DNA from 4 places in the Vibrio sp. KUL70 genome. Region 4 is predicted to be linked to each of the others. Evidence: predicted binding sites of a transcription regulator. Region 4 holds the regulator's gene; each other region holds the start of a gene.

Region 1 (4,219 bases), 1.3 Mb from region 4:
CCAGTTTTTCTTGGTTTGCAGCGGGTACTGCAACTGTTACGAAGCCTTCACGAGGAATTGCGTTACGTAAGCTGCCGCCTTTGAATTCGACGATACGTAGGTCCAGCTCTTTTGCGTGACCAGCTAGGAAACGAGCAAGCAGTTTGTTCGCGTTTGCACGACCTGTGTGAATATCACAACCTGAGTGGCCGCCTTTCAGACCTTTTAGCGTTAGCTTGCGAGTTACGAAATCTGCTGGGATTGCAGTACGGGCAACGTTAAACTTCATCGCACCGTCGATACCGCCAGCACAACCCATGTACACTTCACCTTCTTGCTCTGAATCGGTATTAAGAAGGATTTCACCCTCTAACCAGCCCGCTTCAAGACCGAACGCACCAGTCATACCTGCTTCTTCGTCTACTGTTAGTAGAACTTCGATTGGGCCATGTTTAATGTCGTTTGATGCTAGAACCGCTAAGCATGATGCCATACCCATACCGTTGTCTGCGCCAAGCGTTGTGCCTTTTGCCGTTACCCATTCACCGTCGATGTACGGTTGGATAGGATCTTTAGTGAAGTCGTGAATCGTGTCTTCGTTCTTTTGAGGAACCATATCGATGTGAGCTTGCAGTACCACACCTTTTTTGTTTTCCATACCCGGTGTTGCAGGCTTCTTGATGAACACGTTGCCCGTTGGGTCACGACGAACATCTAGGCCCTGTTCTGTTGCCCAGGCAATAATGTATTGAGCAAGCTCTTCTTCGTGTTTTGATGGGTGTGGGATTGAGCAAATTTTATCGAAAAACTGCCAAAGTGGGGCAGGGGATAATTTACTGATCTCAGAATGGAATTCAGACACGGATAACTCCTTTTTTATTTAATAACCATATCTTTAGGTAAAAGTTGCTTTGTACAAAGGACAATTATCTAGAAATATAGGTCTGTTTTGATGCCGACAGCATACCATTTGAGCGGGTAGACGAGTAGCGGTAGTCGCGGGCAATTGTTTCAAAGTTTGAAAAGAGATTTGTTGCTCTGATCAAAAATAGGCGCTCAGTTGCTTAATAAGTTTCCATGCAAACGTTTTTATCGTTCTTTTGTGTAATTTAATTACATTTTGAATTTGTTATCTGGTCTTTTTTGATAAAAAATGTGATTTAGTGCAAGATTTTCTTGTAATCTTTTTTCTTTAAGGTATATTAATAACCAACTTCTGAGATGAAGAGTAAATGCTCAAAGGATGAGTCCGTTTATCGCCTCCAAGGAACCGAGAAATCAAAAGTGTTTTTTAATTGATTTATTAAGGTGATAGTTATGAAAGGTTTACCATCTGCAACGTTCTGGCTTAACAGCTCTGTTTACACTAGCAACTTTGCATACCCAACTAGCTTTGGTTACAAGTAACCTGAGCGTGTGACTTGAACAGTTTGTTCACCCCTATATATTGGAATTTTTTACAACCCTCTGGTTGACTGATTCTACCGCCACTCATAGTTGAGTGGCGTTTTTTTTGCCTGCTGTTTTCCATCACCGTTCCAATGCTCGATTTGTGACCTTAATACTGTGTCCTCAGGCTCTCTTTCTGCGCTATTTTTGATCACTGATTTAATGTAATTGGTAGCATAATGTTTGGTTGAATTTTGAACTGTAACTGTTCGGAATTTTCATTATTACTGGATCTGTTGAAAAATGGGGCAATTTTATGACTTTTATCGTACGCTACTTGCCTAACCTTCCATGTGAACTTTTTGCATAGTTCAAAAAAACACCACTTGCTTTTAGTTTTTTGTTTGTTTTAAGTATCTGTTAAATATTGTTTTTTTATGCTTTTAATGGCGTTTTTTAATCGATCTGTTTCATACGTTTTCACCATTAATATTAGTTAGAGTCTTAATTCTATCTGGAATTTGTTATTTGATAACTTTATAATCCTGAGCCAATCGATTACGCAACCGTTTACTTTTTACCCTTATAGGATTCGATAATGTTCGAAAAGCTATTTAAACTCAGTGAAAATGGCACCAATGTGCGCACTGAAATCATCGCCGGTCTAACGACCTTCCTTACGATGGCTTACATCATTTTTGTAAACCCAATGATCTTAGCTGATGCTGGTATGGATCACGGCGCTGTATTTGTAGCAACCTGTTTAGCTGCGGCTATTGGCTGTTTCATCATGGGCTTTGTTGCCAATTACCCAATTGCTCAAGCACCAGGTATGGGGCTGAATGCGTTCTTTACCTACGCCGTTGTAATGGGCATGGGTTACACGTGGCAGGTGGCTTTGGCTGCGGTATTCGTATCGGGCGTTATCTTCATTTTTCTAAGTATTTTTAAAGTTCGCGAATGGATCATTAACTCGATTCCTATGTCACTGCGCGTGGGTATCTCTGCGGGTATCGGTCTTTTCCTTGCCTTTATCGCTCTAAGCAACGCTGGTATCGTGGTTTCTAACCCAGCAACCAAAGTATCACTAGGTGACATTACAGCGATTGGCCCTATTTTGGGTGCACTTGGTTTCTTCTTAACGGTTGCACTGGTTCACCGTGGTGTGAAAGGTGCTGTAATGATCGCGATTCTTGCTATCACAGCGATTGCAATCATTGTTGGTGATGTGCAATACGGTGGTATTATTTCTACGCCACCAAGTCTAGCGCCAACATTCATGCAGCTTGATTTCTCTGCTGTATTTGAAATCGGTATGATCTCGGTTGTGTTTGCTTTCCTATTCGTCGACCTATTTGACACGGCGGGAACGTTAGTTGGTGTTGCAACTAAAGCAAACCTAATTAAAGAAGACGGTAAACTTCCTCGTCTGAACAAAGCACTGCTTGCTGACTCAACCGCAACGTCAATTGGTGCTCTTCTAGGTACATCAAACACCACTTCTTACGTGGAGAGTGTTTCAGGTGTTGCAGAGGGTGGTCGTACCGGTCTAACGGCTGTTGTTGTAGGCGTACTTTTCCTTCTTGCTCTATTCTTCTCACCTCTAGCGGGTATGATTCCAGCGTACGCAACGTCAGGTGCACTATTCTATGTAGCCATTCTGATGATGTCTGGTCTGGTTGGTATTGATTGGCGTGATATTACAGAAGCAGCTCCAGTCGTGGTAACATGTCTGCTTATGCCGTTGACGTACTCTATTGCAGAGGGTATCTCTCTAGGCTTCATCGCTTACGCTGCAATTAAGCTGCTAAGTGGTAAAGGTCGCGACGTTTCTATTGCCGTTTGGGTAATGTCATTGATCTTTATCCTTAAGTACATCTTCGCTTAATCGCTTGCAGAGGCCAAGTTGATATGGCCTCTAACAACATGACAATTTATTAGGTTTAATTACTATGAGTAACAAATTCATCATCACATGGGACAACATGCAATCTTACTGCCGTGAACTGGCTGCTAAGCAAATGCCTGCAGAACAGTGGAAGGGTATCTGGGCAGTAAGTCGTGGTGGCTTAGTACCAGGTGCAATCTTGGCTCGTGAGTTAGGTATTCGTTACGTTGATACAATTTGTATTTCTAGCTACGACCACGATCACCAACGTGATATGACTGTCGTTAAAGCGCCAGAGGGTGACGGTGAAGGTTTCCTAATCGTTGAAGACCTAGTAGACAGCGGTGACACTGCACGTAAACTGCGTGAAATGTACCCTAAAGCGAAGCTAATCGCGGTATGTGCTAAGCCTTCAGGTGCAGCGCTACTCGACGATTACATTGTTGATATCGCTCAAGACACATGGATTGAACAGCCGTGGGATCTAAGCCTAGGTTACATTGAGCCAGTAAATCGCAAGTCAAAATAAGCATAATCTGTGTTTTTTGAGAAATGACCCTTTATAGGGTCATTTTTTTTTATATTATTACAGTCATCATCCTCGACTGAGAATCCCCATGTCGTTATCTGAAGAAACCAGTAAAAACCTATCTGAAACTCTATTTGTCAAACATAAACAGGCGAAAGAGACCTCAATGCTGACGCAATATATGCCGAGCTCTGTCGACATGCTTGAACAGAAGCATGAACAACAAGACAGCGCGTGGTATCGAAACCTGCGCCGCATGCAGTGGGTCTGGCAAGGGGTAAACCCGATTGAACAAGAAGCGGTGTTGTCACGCATTGCATCATCGACCCATTCGCGTACGACAGATGATTGGTTGGATACCGTCATGGGCTACCGCAGTGGTAACTGGGCTTATGAGTGGACCAAGCTCGGTATGCAACACCAAAACCGTGCTA
Region 2 (4,219 bases), on a different replicon from region 4:
TCCTTATAGTAATTAGAACTCTATAAATTAAAAGGACTTCTTATGAAAAAAGCCCTAATCGCATTAGGTATTATAACCATGTTGGCTGGTTGTTCAGATAACGAAGTTGGTGACGTATCACTTGGTTTCTTCACTTTGAAAGATATTAAGATCTCTCACCTCGACGATGAAAAAATCCCAGGAGTCACCTGTCACATCGCTTCTATCAAGGCGGATTTCTCACTGGCAGACCCAAGTGACAGCTCGATCTCATGTCGTCAAACGGGTGATATCACTCCTGAGATGATTGCGAAAATAGATAAGAGCGCGTCTGGTGAAGTGGTCTTCAAGCAGTCAAAAAGCATTTTCTTTAAGACAATGAAGGTAAGACGCATTTACGATGCAGACAACCAAACCTTGCTGTATCTGTCTTACACAACCAAGGAGACAGAAGGTAGCTTCAAGCACAGTCTTTCAACTGTTCCACTTTGGGGCACCGATGCTTACATAGAGCCGGCAACATCATCTGAAAAGTAAAAATAAGCCACTCGTTTTCTGCTACCCGCTCACCTGTACACACAATGTACAGGTGAGTCTGAATGTAATAAAAATGAAAGATATTACAAAAAACTGTGATATCATACGGCAAAATTTTCTCACTGTAATTTTCTTATGAAATTTCCTGGACAGCGCAAATCTAAGCACTACTTCCCTACACACGCCCGTGATCCACTCATCAACCAGATGAAGGAAACGCCAAAACTGTTTCGCCCGATTATTGTTGGTGTTGGTCAAACAATTGTAGATATCGAAGCGCGTGTTTCTGATGAGTTCCTTGCTAAATACGAGCTGAGTAAAGGTCACTCTCTCGTTTTAGAAGAGAGCAAAGCTGATGCCCTATACGAAGAACTTGTAGAGAGCGGTCTAATCACGCATCAATATCCAGGTGATACCATTGGTAATACTCTGCACAATTACTCTGTGCTAGCAGACAGCAAATCGGTACTTCTAGGTGTTATGTCACGTAATATCGAAGTTGGTTCATTTGCATACCGTTACCTATGCCGCACTTCTTCACGTATGAACTTAAACCATCTACAGACAGTCGAAGGCTCTATCGGTCGTTGTTACACCCTTATTTCTGATGATGGTGAGCGTACGTTTGCGATCAACGAAGGTGAAATGAATAACCTGCGTCCAGATAGCATCCCTGAAGATGTATTTGAAAAGGCTTCTGCATTGGTGGTTTCTTCATACCTAATGCGTGGTAAACCAGAAGATCCAATGCCAAAAGCGGTCGCTCGTGCTATCGAGATTGCTAAAGAAAACAACGTGCCAGTGGTACTGACGTTAGGCACTAAGTGGGTAATCGAAGGTAACGCTGAGTGGTGGCAAGACTACATCAAAGAGAATATCTCTATCATTGCGATGAACGAAGAGGAAGGCCAAGCACTAACCGGCGAGAAAGATCCTCTACTTGCAGCTGATAAAGCGCTGGAGTGGGTAGATTTAGTTCTGTGTACGGCAGGTCCTGTTGGCCTATACATGGCAGGTTACACAGACGAAACAGCGAAACGTGAAACTGAGCTGCCTCTTCTTCCAGGAAACATCCCAGAATTTAATAAATATGAATTTAGCCGCGCGATGCGTAAGGCAGACTGTAGCAATCCCGTTAAAGTGTACTCTCACATTGGACCTTACCTTGGTGGTCCGCTAGAGATTAAGAACACCAATGGCGCGGGTGATGCTGCATTGTCTGCCCTGCTTCATGATATGGCTGCAAATAGCCACCACTACATGAACGTGCCAAACTCGTCTAAACACGATCAGCCTTATATGACTTACTCGTCGCTGTCACAGATCTGTAAGTACGCTAACCGTGTAAGTTACGAAGTTCTAACACAACACTCTCCGCGCCTTGGTCGCGCGCTTCCAGAGCGTGAAGACAGCTTAGAAGAAGCATACTGGGATCGTTAATCACAGGATCTACGTTTTTCTATTAAGGGTTGCACTATGCAACCCTTTTTATTTTCGACTGACTCAATAGGAGACCTCAGTAACCATGATGAGTTGTCATCACTAGATTTGATCTCGCGCAATGACTCACTAAATCTGGTATCTTCCAGCACATACTTCGCGTGTTTAGCCTTTACATAGTCGATTTATACAGTATTATCGCCACGCAAACGTTTTCGTACCACCTTATCGGTTTCAACATAAGGATTTAATATGCTGTCTGATATTGAAATTTGCCGCTCCTCTTCACTTAAGAACATCCGTGATATTGCTCTCGGTGCGGGCTTAACCACTGAAGAATTCCAACCTCTCGGATTACACAAAGCGAAAGTCTCTTTAGAAAGCCTAAAGCGTCTCGAAGAGAAACCAAAAGGTAAGCTGATCCTTGTTACCGCAATTACACCAACGCCACTTGGTGAAGGGAAAACCGTCACAACAATCGGTTTGAGCCAAGGTTTAGCAGCGATTAATCAGTCAGTTATGGCTTGTATTCGTCAACCTTCAATGGGGCCAGTATTTGGGGTCAAAGGCGGTGCTGCGGGCGGTGGTTATTCTCAAGTCGCCCCTATGGAACAATTGAACCTCCATCTGACTGGAGATATTCATTCTGTTACCGCGGCCCATAACCTTGCATCGGCAGCTATCGACGCTCGTTTGTATCATGAGCAGCGAGAAGGAACGAAAGCCTTTGAACAACGCTCTGGCTTAAAAGCGCTCAATATTGACCCTAAACGTGTCGTTTGGCGACGGGTTCTCGATCATAACGATCGTGCTCTACGTATGGTTACCATCGGTCAAAACGAAGACGGTAAAACCATTAATGGCTTTGAGCGTGAAGACGGCTTTGATATTTCAGCTGCCTCAGAGCTTATGGCCATTCTCGCGCTCGCAGAGAACTTACAAGACCTGCGTAAACGCATCGGACGCATTGTATTGGCTTACAATCGAAACGGTGAGCCACTAACAGCTGAAGACTTCCAAGTTGCTGGCGCAATGACAGTGACAATGAAGGATGCTATCGAGCCAACATTAATGCAGACATTAGAAGGCGTCCCTACCCTGATTCACGCAGGCCCCTTTGCCAATATTGCTCATGGTAACTCGTCGATCATTGCTGACAATATCGCCCTCAAGTTGGCAGATTACGTCGTAACTGAAGGTGGTTTCGGTTCTGATATGGGCTTTGAGAAGGCGTGCAATATCAAAGCTACTGCCGCCAAACAGTCACCAGACTGCGCAGTGATTGTAGCAACGCTTAGAGGCCTAAAAGCAAATTCGGGGTTGTACGATTTAAGGCCAGGTACACCACTACCTGATTCGATCTTCCACGACGACCCTGATGCTCTTGTTGCGGGTTTTGAAAACCTTAAATGGCATATTGATAACGTTAAGAAATATGGCGTTCCTATTGTGGTTGCTATCAACCGATTCCCACAAGACTCAGACCAAGAACTCGAACAACTAGCCACAGTGATCCGTGAGTACGACGACACCATATCAGTGGCGGTGAGCGAGGCGTTCGGTAGAGGCGGAAAAGGCGCAACGGATTTAGCCAAAGCGGTCGTCGCAGCTTGCGAAAAACCTGCACAATTTAAGCCCCTGTATACAACAGAACAGTCACTCGAAGAGAAATTGATGGCTGTCGCGGAAGTGGGTTACGGCGCAGCCAGTTTGACGTTGTCTGACAAAGCCAAATCGCAACTGACAGAGTTCAAAAAGCATGGCTTTGACCACCTTTCGGTATGTCTAGCTAAAACACCATTGTCGATTTCAACGGAAGCACATATTAAAGGCGCCCCAACTCAGTTTGATGTTCCTGTGCGAGAACTCAAGCTCTGTGCAGGAGCAGGATTTGTTTATGCGTTATGTGGGAACGTAATGACCATGCCAGGGCTTCCTGATAGACCAGCGTTTATGTCTTTAGATATTAACGAGCATGGCGAAATTACAGGCTTAAGTTAGCGTTTATAGGCGCTTGAAACAGCAAATTGCAGGTTATCGTCACGGTGAGTGTAAGATAACCTGAAATTTGCACACAAAAGCAACAAATTGCACACATACCTCTCACCTAGGAGATCGAGCTCTTAAGTTCTGGGTGAAGATCACATTAATACCCCCACTAAATCTATAGTATTGCGCTGATTCTTTGGGGAATGTAATGAAAGTAAGCATAAAAAAACTCTTAGGCCAATTTCTCTGTACTCTCCTAGCCCTCGGAATAGTT
Region 3 (4,219 bases), 610 kb from region 4:
AAGTCGGTGTAGGGTTGAGTTGGCTTTGAGTCAAAGGCTTTGATGCCGTACAGACCGCTTAGGCTGTGACGGAATACTTTTGATGACACTTGGTTTTGTGCTGGTGTGCGAGTTGGTTCTGCTGAGTTAGTTGATACAGTTGCTGCGAATGCAGGCGCGCGGCTCAATACAAGAAGCATTAGTGCCGTGGTACGGAGAAATACACTCATTCAAACTCCAATATACTAGGTTACAAAACGGTGAAACTAAAAGGGGTAACCAGTAACGCTAAGAGCAAATTGTTGTTCAAATAGCAGTGTCTCTAAATACGATATGGGGCCGTTTGAACAGAAACCAACCTTAACGTTTTTTCGTGCCTTAATATGTGAACATATAGACAAATTAAACCAATGTGAGTACCACATTTTCAAGAACTTTGACGCCTGCCAAGGTTGCTCTTACCTGTCTATCCTGTACCCTTGCATTATTGAATCAACAAGATGAACGAAAGATGAATAATCCTGAATTTTGGCACAATAAATGGGCCGCAAACCAAATTGGTTTCCACCTAGAAGATGTGAATCCGCTGCTGATTGAGTTTTGGAAGCACACTGAACCGAGCGACGCGAAGAGCGTTTTTGTTCCATTATGTGGTAAGAGCGAAGATTTGGTTTGGTTGGCGTCTAAGCATCAAGACGTTCAGGGTGTTGAACTAAGCCAAATCGCAGTTCGTGCATTTTTCTCGGAACATTTTTATACGCCGATGGTGACGCAGATTAATGGTCAACATGAGTTGTACCAGTTTGATGAACTCAGTATCTACACTGGTGATTACTTCACAGCGCCGATTCAAGCAGTTGATACTATTTACGACCGTGCTTCTTTAGTGGCATTGCCTAAAGAGATGCGAGTACAGTATGTGGCTAGGTTGAAGCAGTTACTAAAACCGGGTGGTAAGATCTTATTGGTGACTCTGGATTACGATCAAGAAGAGATGAGTGGGCCTCCATTCAGCGTACCAAGAGATGAAGTAGAGCAGCTATTCTCTGGATACAAGATTACACAATTAAATCAAGATATTGCTGATGACGATCATCCTAAGATCGCCAAGAAAGGTTTGTCTCGCTTCTCAGAAGAGGTCTACTTGATTGAGTGTCAGGCTTAATAAAACCTGCATACAATTTAGCAACGACAAAGACGGGCATTGAAGCCCGTCTTTGGTTTTCTTCCGCTGGAGAGTACGCGAACAAATGTCACCGATAAAGGTTACAGGCTCTAGTAGATGACTTTAATCTTAGAAGCGGTTTCTACGGCGTCTTCAATCGCTGACTCAACACTATCACGGCGAGTAAGGGCGACACCTAAGCGGCGGCGGCCATTGATGTCTGGCTTACCAAATAATCGAACCTGAGTTTGAGGAGCATTTAATGCGTTTTCCAAACCTTCGAAACGAATATTTGTCGACGTACCCTGACCAAGAACAACGGCAGACGCACAAGGGCCGTACTGAGTGATATTCTTGATTGGCATGCCTGTAAATGCGCGGACGTGCAGAGCAAACTCAGAGGAGTCCTGAGACAGCAATGTAACTAGGCCGGTATCGTGTGGACGAGGTGATACCTCATTGAAGATCACGTGATCACCTTTGACGAACAGTTCTACACCAAAGATGCCGTAGCCGCCTAGAGCGTCAACCACTTTACCAGCGGTGTATTGCGCTGCCTTAAGTGCATTGTCAGACATCACCTGTGGTTGCCATGACTCGCGATAGTCTCCGTCTTCTTGTCGGTGGCCGATTGGCGCACAGAAGTGAATACCGTCCACCGCTCGAACTGTCAGCAAGGTGATTTCGTAATCAAAGTCGATAAAGCCCTCTACGATGACTCGTCCAGCGCCAGTACGACCTCCTTCTTGAGCGTAGTCCCACGCTTTTTGGATATCGTCTTCACTCTTAATAACACTTTGACCTTTGCCAGAAGAACTCATTACGGGTTTGACGACACAAGGGATACCGACAAATTCTACCGCGGCAGAGAAATCTTCAAAACTATCGGCGAAGCGATAAGGTGAAGTCATTAGTTCCAGCTCTTCTGCTGCGAGGCGACGAATCCCTTCACGGTTCATTGTCAGCTTGGTCGCATTCGCAGTAGGAACAACGTTTAAGCCTTTTTCTTCTAATTCAACCAGTTTGCTGGTCGCGATGGCTTCAATTTCAGGTACTACGTAATCCGGCTTTTCTAGCTCAATGATAGCTTCAAGCGCATCGCCATCCAGCATGTCTAGGACATGACTACGATGAGCAACTTGCATTGCAGGGGCATCTGGGTAGCGATCACAAGCGATCACTTCTAAACCTAAACGTTGACACTCAATAGCAACTTCTTTGCCTAGCTCTCCAGAGCCCAATAGAAGTACACGAGTAGCATTGTCACGAGTGGCGGTACCAAACATAGTTATTCCTTCCGAACATGTTGAACGAGTATTTGAGAACGGGGAGATCATACTCATTCCAACCTCAAAAGCAAACGTTTGCGTGATGGTTTTAGTGAATTTTAAGCATAAAAAAAGCAGCCGACTAAAAGAGGGCTGCTTATGTAAATCGCATGTTAACTTAATGCAGTTATATTGCTAAGTAAGTGACTGGGATATCTGGGTTAATTGCTTCTAGCGTTGATTGGGTCTCTGCCAAGTGACTGATGTTGCCTTGTGCGTTTTCAACCAGAGCTGCACTCTCGATTTGGTCGAAGTTATTACCTGCCAGCATTACTTGAATCATCGCTACTTGAAGTGGAGGCAAGCTCGGGTTAAATGCCGCGTTTTCTGCGTATGCACCTGAGAAGATCTCACCCGACGCAAGTTGAAGTGAAACACCGCTTAGGTTTTTGGTGTAAGGGGCATGACTGCGGTTCATGGCCTCTAGAGCTTTAACAACAATAGGTGTTGTCTCTTCAGTCGTGTACTTGTGGTCAAGTTCTGTCATCAGGCCTTCGGTGATACCAAGATCAGAAGGGCCGAAAGAGTCGGGCAGATAATCTTGGAGTGAACGCTCTTCACGTTCTGGTAACTGGATTTTCAACTCATTAGCCGTAGTCAATTCGTTCATAAATTGACGACAGTGACCACAAGGGCTGTAGTTGATGGTGATATCAGAAAGTCCTTTTTCACCTTTCATCCAAGCGTGACTGATTGCCGCTTGTTCTGCGTGTACCGTTTGACCTAGCTGTGCACCTGCAATCTCCATGTTTGCACCGAAGTAGATGTGACCAGATAGGCCGCGCACTACTGCGCCAACGTAGAAATCAGAAAGTGGTGCGTAAGAGAACGCAGCTGCGATTGGCAGTAAAGCTAGACGAACTTCTTTATCAGAAAGACCGCTTGCATCTAGCAAGCTTTGAAACTGCTCTTTAGAGATGGTGGCGTCAAAGTTGTCTGCTAATACGATGTCACTTAAAAGTGCTTTCAATGAAGCTGGAGCACTTTCCAGCGCCAGGGTAATACGACTGTTCATGTTGAATCCTTAATTGACCTTAGGCTTTAAGTTTATGCAATACCCAGAAACTTTCTGTGATCGAGGTCACCAATGTATGTTGCTTGTTACATTGTGTTGCACAATTAGAGTGAGGTCACAAATGAAATCGTTTGCAGCCAGCAAAGTGTAATTAAAGTCACAAATTGATGGGTGCATCACATTGCATGAATAAATAGTTTAGCTGAAAAAAAGAGCGCATTTCCTAAAGATTTGTTGGAAAAGCGCTCTGATTTTGTTCGGGAATTAGCAATGACATAGATTGACTATCAGCTACTTCAAGTTAAGTATTTTGCTATTAGGAGTATATCCATAGCACCAATGAGAACATTGAAGGTGCTAATATCGAGGTGATAACACCACACAGAACTAATGCCAGAGAGCTAAATGCTGCATCTCGTGGATCTTTCTCGGCGCTAGTCGCTGTACCTAATGCGTGTGATACGGTTCCCATCGTAAGTCCACGAGCGATAGGGCTCTTAATACCGATCAGGTTGTAGATTGGATAGGCGAAAATTGCCCCGAAAAGTCCAACCAAAAGCACTAAGATCGCGGCTATGGCAGCTTCACCACCAAGATGACTAGACACTTCCATTGCGATAGGAGTCGTCACCGATTTACCGAGTAAACTGGCAATTAAGCCAAGGTCTGCATGAAAAGCTGCAGCGATTAATACAGCGCTTAGCATCGACATCACGCTACCTAGCAGACTCG
Region 4 (4,219 bases):
TCCGTGCGTCCAGTAACTAAAATAATCCCAATGTCTGATTGACTGCGTAATTCGCGAGTTAGCATCAATCCATCTTCGCCTGGTAAGTTGATGTCCAGCATAATGAGATCTACGTTATTTTCTTCTAAAACATTTCTCATTTGAGCGCCGCTTTCTGCTTCGCTTACTGTGTAACCCTCATTCTGGAAATATCCAACCAGCTTACTACGGGTTACCACATCATCTTCAACGACTAATACGTGATAGCTCATCTACACCACTTTTCTTATTTAATAGTTTCAGTGACCATTCTATTCATAACTAGTAACAATTCTAGTAGTAGGTAAGATAAAAGCCAGAAACCTGAATTTTTTTTGATACAAGACAATCTTAAACCTTGCTATTTACCCCCCATCGCAATTCAATATAGGCATTACTACTAACGAGTGACTTTGCAGTTAGCAAATACAAGGGTTAGTAAGCCTTCGTACCGCAGATATTACGAAAGACGATATTAGGATTATTGAGATGAAAGAAACCAAAGCGTTCAATGAACAACGAGCTGAAATCTACTGGTGGCTATCGAGCCTGTTCGCGAAAGAACTGACTCAAGAAGAATTGGAGAAATACCACTCGGTTGAGATTCGTTCGTTTTTAACCGGCCTCGGCGACAACGAGACGCTTAAGCCATCAATCAATAACCTAGTAGATGCACTTAACCGATTACAGAACCGTGAAGATGCTCAATTAGAGCTTTCATCCGATTTTTGCGAGCTGTTCTTAAAGTCGGATAAGTACGGTGCTCTGCCGTACGCTTCTATTTATCTAGACAAAAGTGGACTACTGAATGCGAAACCAGCTCAAGACATGGAAGCCATCATGGCGTCTTACGGCATCGCCGTAAACCAAGATCTAAAAGAGCCTGCTGACCACTTAGCCATTGAGTTAGATTTCCTAGGTAACATCATTATTCGCTCCAACGACCTTGAGAGTGAACAAGATCTAGAAACGGCTTTCGCTACACAACACGAGTTTGTTGAACAACAGCTCCTTAGTTGGGTTCCACAGTTCGCAGTAAAATGCCGTGAATTTGATGAGTTTGGTTTTTACGCATGTGTTGCAGAATTGCTAGTCGCTTTCTGTAAACTTGACGCACAATATTTAGCTGGTGAATAAATTCACTGATGACTAAGGGTACAATTTAGGTAGAATGTGACAACTCACCCAGATTTCTGGGTGAATTTTATTGCGAGTATTTTCTAGTCAGTCTAAAATTGTGACCGCAAACGATAAAATATGAAACATTCTCGAAATGCTATGCTTTAAATTAGCTAAGAGCATTTCGGTGTTAAGACAAGCCGCTCTCATAAGCGGTTTTTTGTTTTTTAGCACTTTAGTACCGAGAGAGCCCTCCATATTCTAAGCTCTTGTTCTGGTAGCTTTAAACGGCTACTTGCTCCGTACTGCTGAGGAAGTAGCTATCAATAGGATAAAGCCATGGCAACTATAAAAGATGTCGCTCGCTTAGCCGGCGTATCAACAACCACCGTTTCTCACGTGATCAACAAGACACGTTTCGTCGCAGAAGCGACTCAAGAAAAAGTAAACAAAGCCGTCGATGAACTAAATTATGCACCAAGTGCTGTTGCTCGTAGCCTGAAATGTAACTCTACGCGCACAATCGGTATGCTAGTGACTCAATCAACCAACCTATTCTTCTCTGAAGTGATCGATGGTGTAGAGAGCTACTGTTACCGTCAAGGCTACACGCTGATTCTATGTAACACAGGTGGTATCTACGAAAAGCAACGCGACTACATCCGAATGCTTGCTGAAAAACGCGTAGACGGTATCTTGGTAATGTGTTCTGACTTGACTGAAGAACTGCGTGAAATGCTTGACCGCCACGCAGACATTCCAAAAGTTGTTATGGACTGGGGCCCAGAGAGTTCACAAGCGGATAAAATCATCGACAACTCAGAAGAAGGTGGCTACCTCGCCACTAAATACCTGGTTGAACGAGGACATGATCGTATTGCTTGTCTAAGTGGACATTTGGATAAAGCGGCATGTGTAGAGCGTATCGCGGGTTATCGTCGTGCTCTTGAAGAAGCAAACATTCAAACAGATGACAATCTAATTCTTGAAGGTAACTTCGAATGTGACACCGCAGTTATCGCGGCAGATAAAATCGTTTCAATGGAGAATCGCCCGACAGCAGTATTCTGTTTTAACGATACTATGGCACTTGGTCTTATGAGCCGTCTGCAGCAGCAAGGCATTAAGATCCCAGAAGACATTTCAGTGATTGGTTACGACAATATTGAGCTGGCAGAGTACTTCTCACCACCGTTGACAACTGTTCACCAGCCAAAGCGTCGTGTCGGCAAAAACGCATTTGAAATCTTGTTGGAACGCATTAAAGACAAAGATCACGAAAAACGCGTGTTCGAAATGCATCCAGAGATCATTGAGCGAGCTACAGTTAAAACGTTAAAATAACGTAAACTTTAGAGAAATCTAATAAAACGCACCGCTTGGTGCGTTTTTTTTATTCTGACAAAGTAAAAACCTTGTTGCATATAAAGACAACAATTAACTGAATTAAGATCACATTTTGGAATAACAAGTGTGAACCTCATTCAACAAAAAACTTTATTCTTCGTTATACAGTCACGCACAGGGCAAATCACTTGAAAGGGTGAGACGCAAAGCCTCCGGCCTAACCCATTATTGGTATGGTAGCGGGGTTACCGATGGCAAAATGCAGTATTTCCTACCTTTAGTAGTAATTTACGGCTTATTGACAATTTTATTGCGACATTTTGCTAATCTCTCGGACCTGCTTATTTGGTGGCGTAATTCAAATACACCGAGATAAACAATATGGATAAACCGATACTCAAGGACTCAATGAAGTTATTTGAGCCACTTGGAAAGATTAAGTCACGCTCAATGTTTGGCGGTTTTGGCCTATTTGCCGACGACACGATGTTTGCACTGGTCGTTAACAATCAATTACACATTCGAGCTGACAAAAATACTACTTCAAAATTTGAACAACAGGGTTTCGAACCTTACGTATACAAAAAACGCGGATTCCCAGTCGTTACTAAGTATTTTGCTCTTCCAGAAGATCTCTGGCAGACTCAAGAACGTATTATCGAACTGGCAAAAGCGTCCCTTGACTGTGCCAAAAAAGAGAAGCAAATCCAATCATCAGCGAAGCCTACACGATTAAAAGATTTGCCCAACCTTCGACTTGCCACAGAGCGTATGTTGAAAAAAGCGGGCATCGATACCGTCGAGAGCTTGTATGAGTCAGGTTCTGTTAATGCATACAAAGCAATAAAAGAGTCTCACTCATCCAGTGTCAGCTTAGAGCTGCTTTGGGCACTTGAAGGTGCCATCAACGGTACTCATTGGTCGGTCATACCTCAACAACGACGCGATGAGCTTATCAACTCTATCAATTAAGTCCACCTCACTTAATTGTCAAAAGCCACATCAATGTGGCTCAGACTGCTGACAAAGGTCTAGCTTTCAAGCTAGACCTTTGATCTAATAGGGGTATCGAAATATGGATATCTCACTATGCTTCAAGAGCCTTCACCTCAACAATATGAACTCGAAATGGTCACCATGGAACAGCTCGTTCCTCAGAACCATTTAGTTCGTAAGATAGATAAAGCCATCGACTTCGAGTTTATCCGTAATGAAGTCGCTCACCTCTACTGTAAAGACAACGGTCGCCCACCTGTTGACCCTGTACGCCTGTTTAAAATCATCCTGCTTGGTTACCTCTTCGGAATAAAAAAGCGAGCGACAACTCGTGAAAGAGATTGAAGTCAATGTCGCTTATCGATGGTTCCTGCGTATGTCACTGACAGAGAAAGTTATCCATGCATCGACACTCAGCCAAAACCGTATTCGCCGCTTTAATGGTACCGATGTGTTTGAGCGTATCTTTATCAATATCGTAGAGCAGGCAATGGCGAAAGGTTTGGTCGCAGGCCAAGAACTATTTACTGACAGCACGCACCTAAAAGCCAATGCCAACAAAAATAAGCACACGAACAAAGTGACTAAGGTTCGCGCCAGTGCTTATCTTGATATGCTCGATGAAGATGTCGCGCTAGACCGAGAGAAAGAGGGTAAGAAACCTCTAAAGTCACGTACCGCTGAGCCTAAAACTAAGAGCACCAAAACGAGTACTACCGACCCGGAAAGTGGCTTCATG

What was found. Region 4 encodes PurR, which represses purine synthesis genes. Its sites were predicted from a motif close to TNANGNAAACGTTTNCNTNA; they were not measured.
Region 1: a site for PurR is predicted at 1,927-1,946, ahead of AC6I7V_RS10650 (NCS2 family permease). Genes of this name have one in related genera too.
Region 2: a site for PurR is predicted at 2,158-2,177, ahead of AC6I7V_RS19735 (formate--tetrahydrofolate ligase). Genes of this name have one in related genera too.
Region 3: a site for PurR is predicted at 2,497-2,516, ahead of purT (formate-dependent phosphoribosylglycinamide formyltransferase). Genes of this name have one in related genera too.

What each region holds. Positions count from the first base shown of each region.
Region 1 covers NZ_AP045834.1:2,411,272-2,415,490, reverse strand. Annotated here, with positions in the region: gene AC6I7V_RS10660 (aminoacyl-histidine dipeptidase) at 1-841, opposite strand, end outside; gene vcdP (small protein VcdP) at 1,297-1,386, shown strand; gene AC6I7V_RS10650 (NCS2 family permease) at 1,967-3,256, shown strand; gene gpt (xanthine phosphoribosyltransferase) at 3,321-3,785, shown strand; gene frsA (esterase FrsA) at 3,874-4,219, shown strand, end outside.
Region 2 covers NZ_AP045835.1:1,296,871-1,301,089, reverse strand. Annotated here, with positions in the region: gene AC6I7V_RS19745 (CreA family protein) at 43-516, shown strand; gene AC6I7V_RS19740 (inosine/guanosine kinase) at 652-1,956, shown strand; gene AC6I7V_RS19735 (formate--tetrahydrofolate ligase) at 2,209-3,957, shown strand; gene AC6I7V_RS19730 (sensor domain-containing diguanylate cyclase) at 4,154-4,219, shown strand, end outside.
Region 3 covers NZ_AP045834.1:1,717,266-1,721,484, reverse strand. Annotated here, with positions in the region: gene AC6I7V_RS07460 (RelA/SpoT domain-containing protein) at 1-209, opposite strand, end outside; gene AC6I7V_RS07455 (thiopurine S-methyltransferase) at 491-1,144, shown strand; gene purT (formate-dependent phosphoribosylglycinamide formyltransferase) at 1,255-2,430, opposite strand; gene cdd (cytidine deaminase) at 2,600-3,487, opposite strand; gene AC6I7V_RS07440 (LrgB family protein) at 3,804-4,219, opposite strand, start outside.
Region 4 covers NZ_AP045834.1:1,106,837-1,111,055, reverse strand. Annotated here, with positions in the region: gene torR (two-component system response regulator TorR) at 1-251, opposite strand, end outside; gene torD (molecular chaperone TorD) at 508-1,155, shown strand; gene purR (HTH-type transcriptional repressor PurR) at 1,477-2,481, shown strand; cyclic di-GMP riboswitch class I at 2,653-2,737, shown strand; gene AC6I7V_RS05075 (TfoX/Sxy family DNA transformation protein) at 2,866-3,456, shown strand; partial or broken gene AC6I7V_RS05070 (IS1182 family transposase) at 3,574-4,219, shown strand, end outside.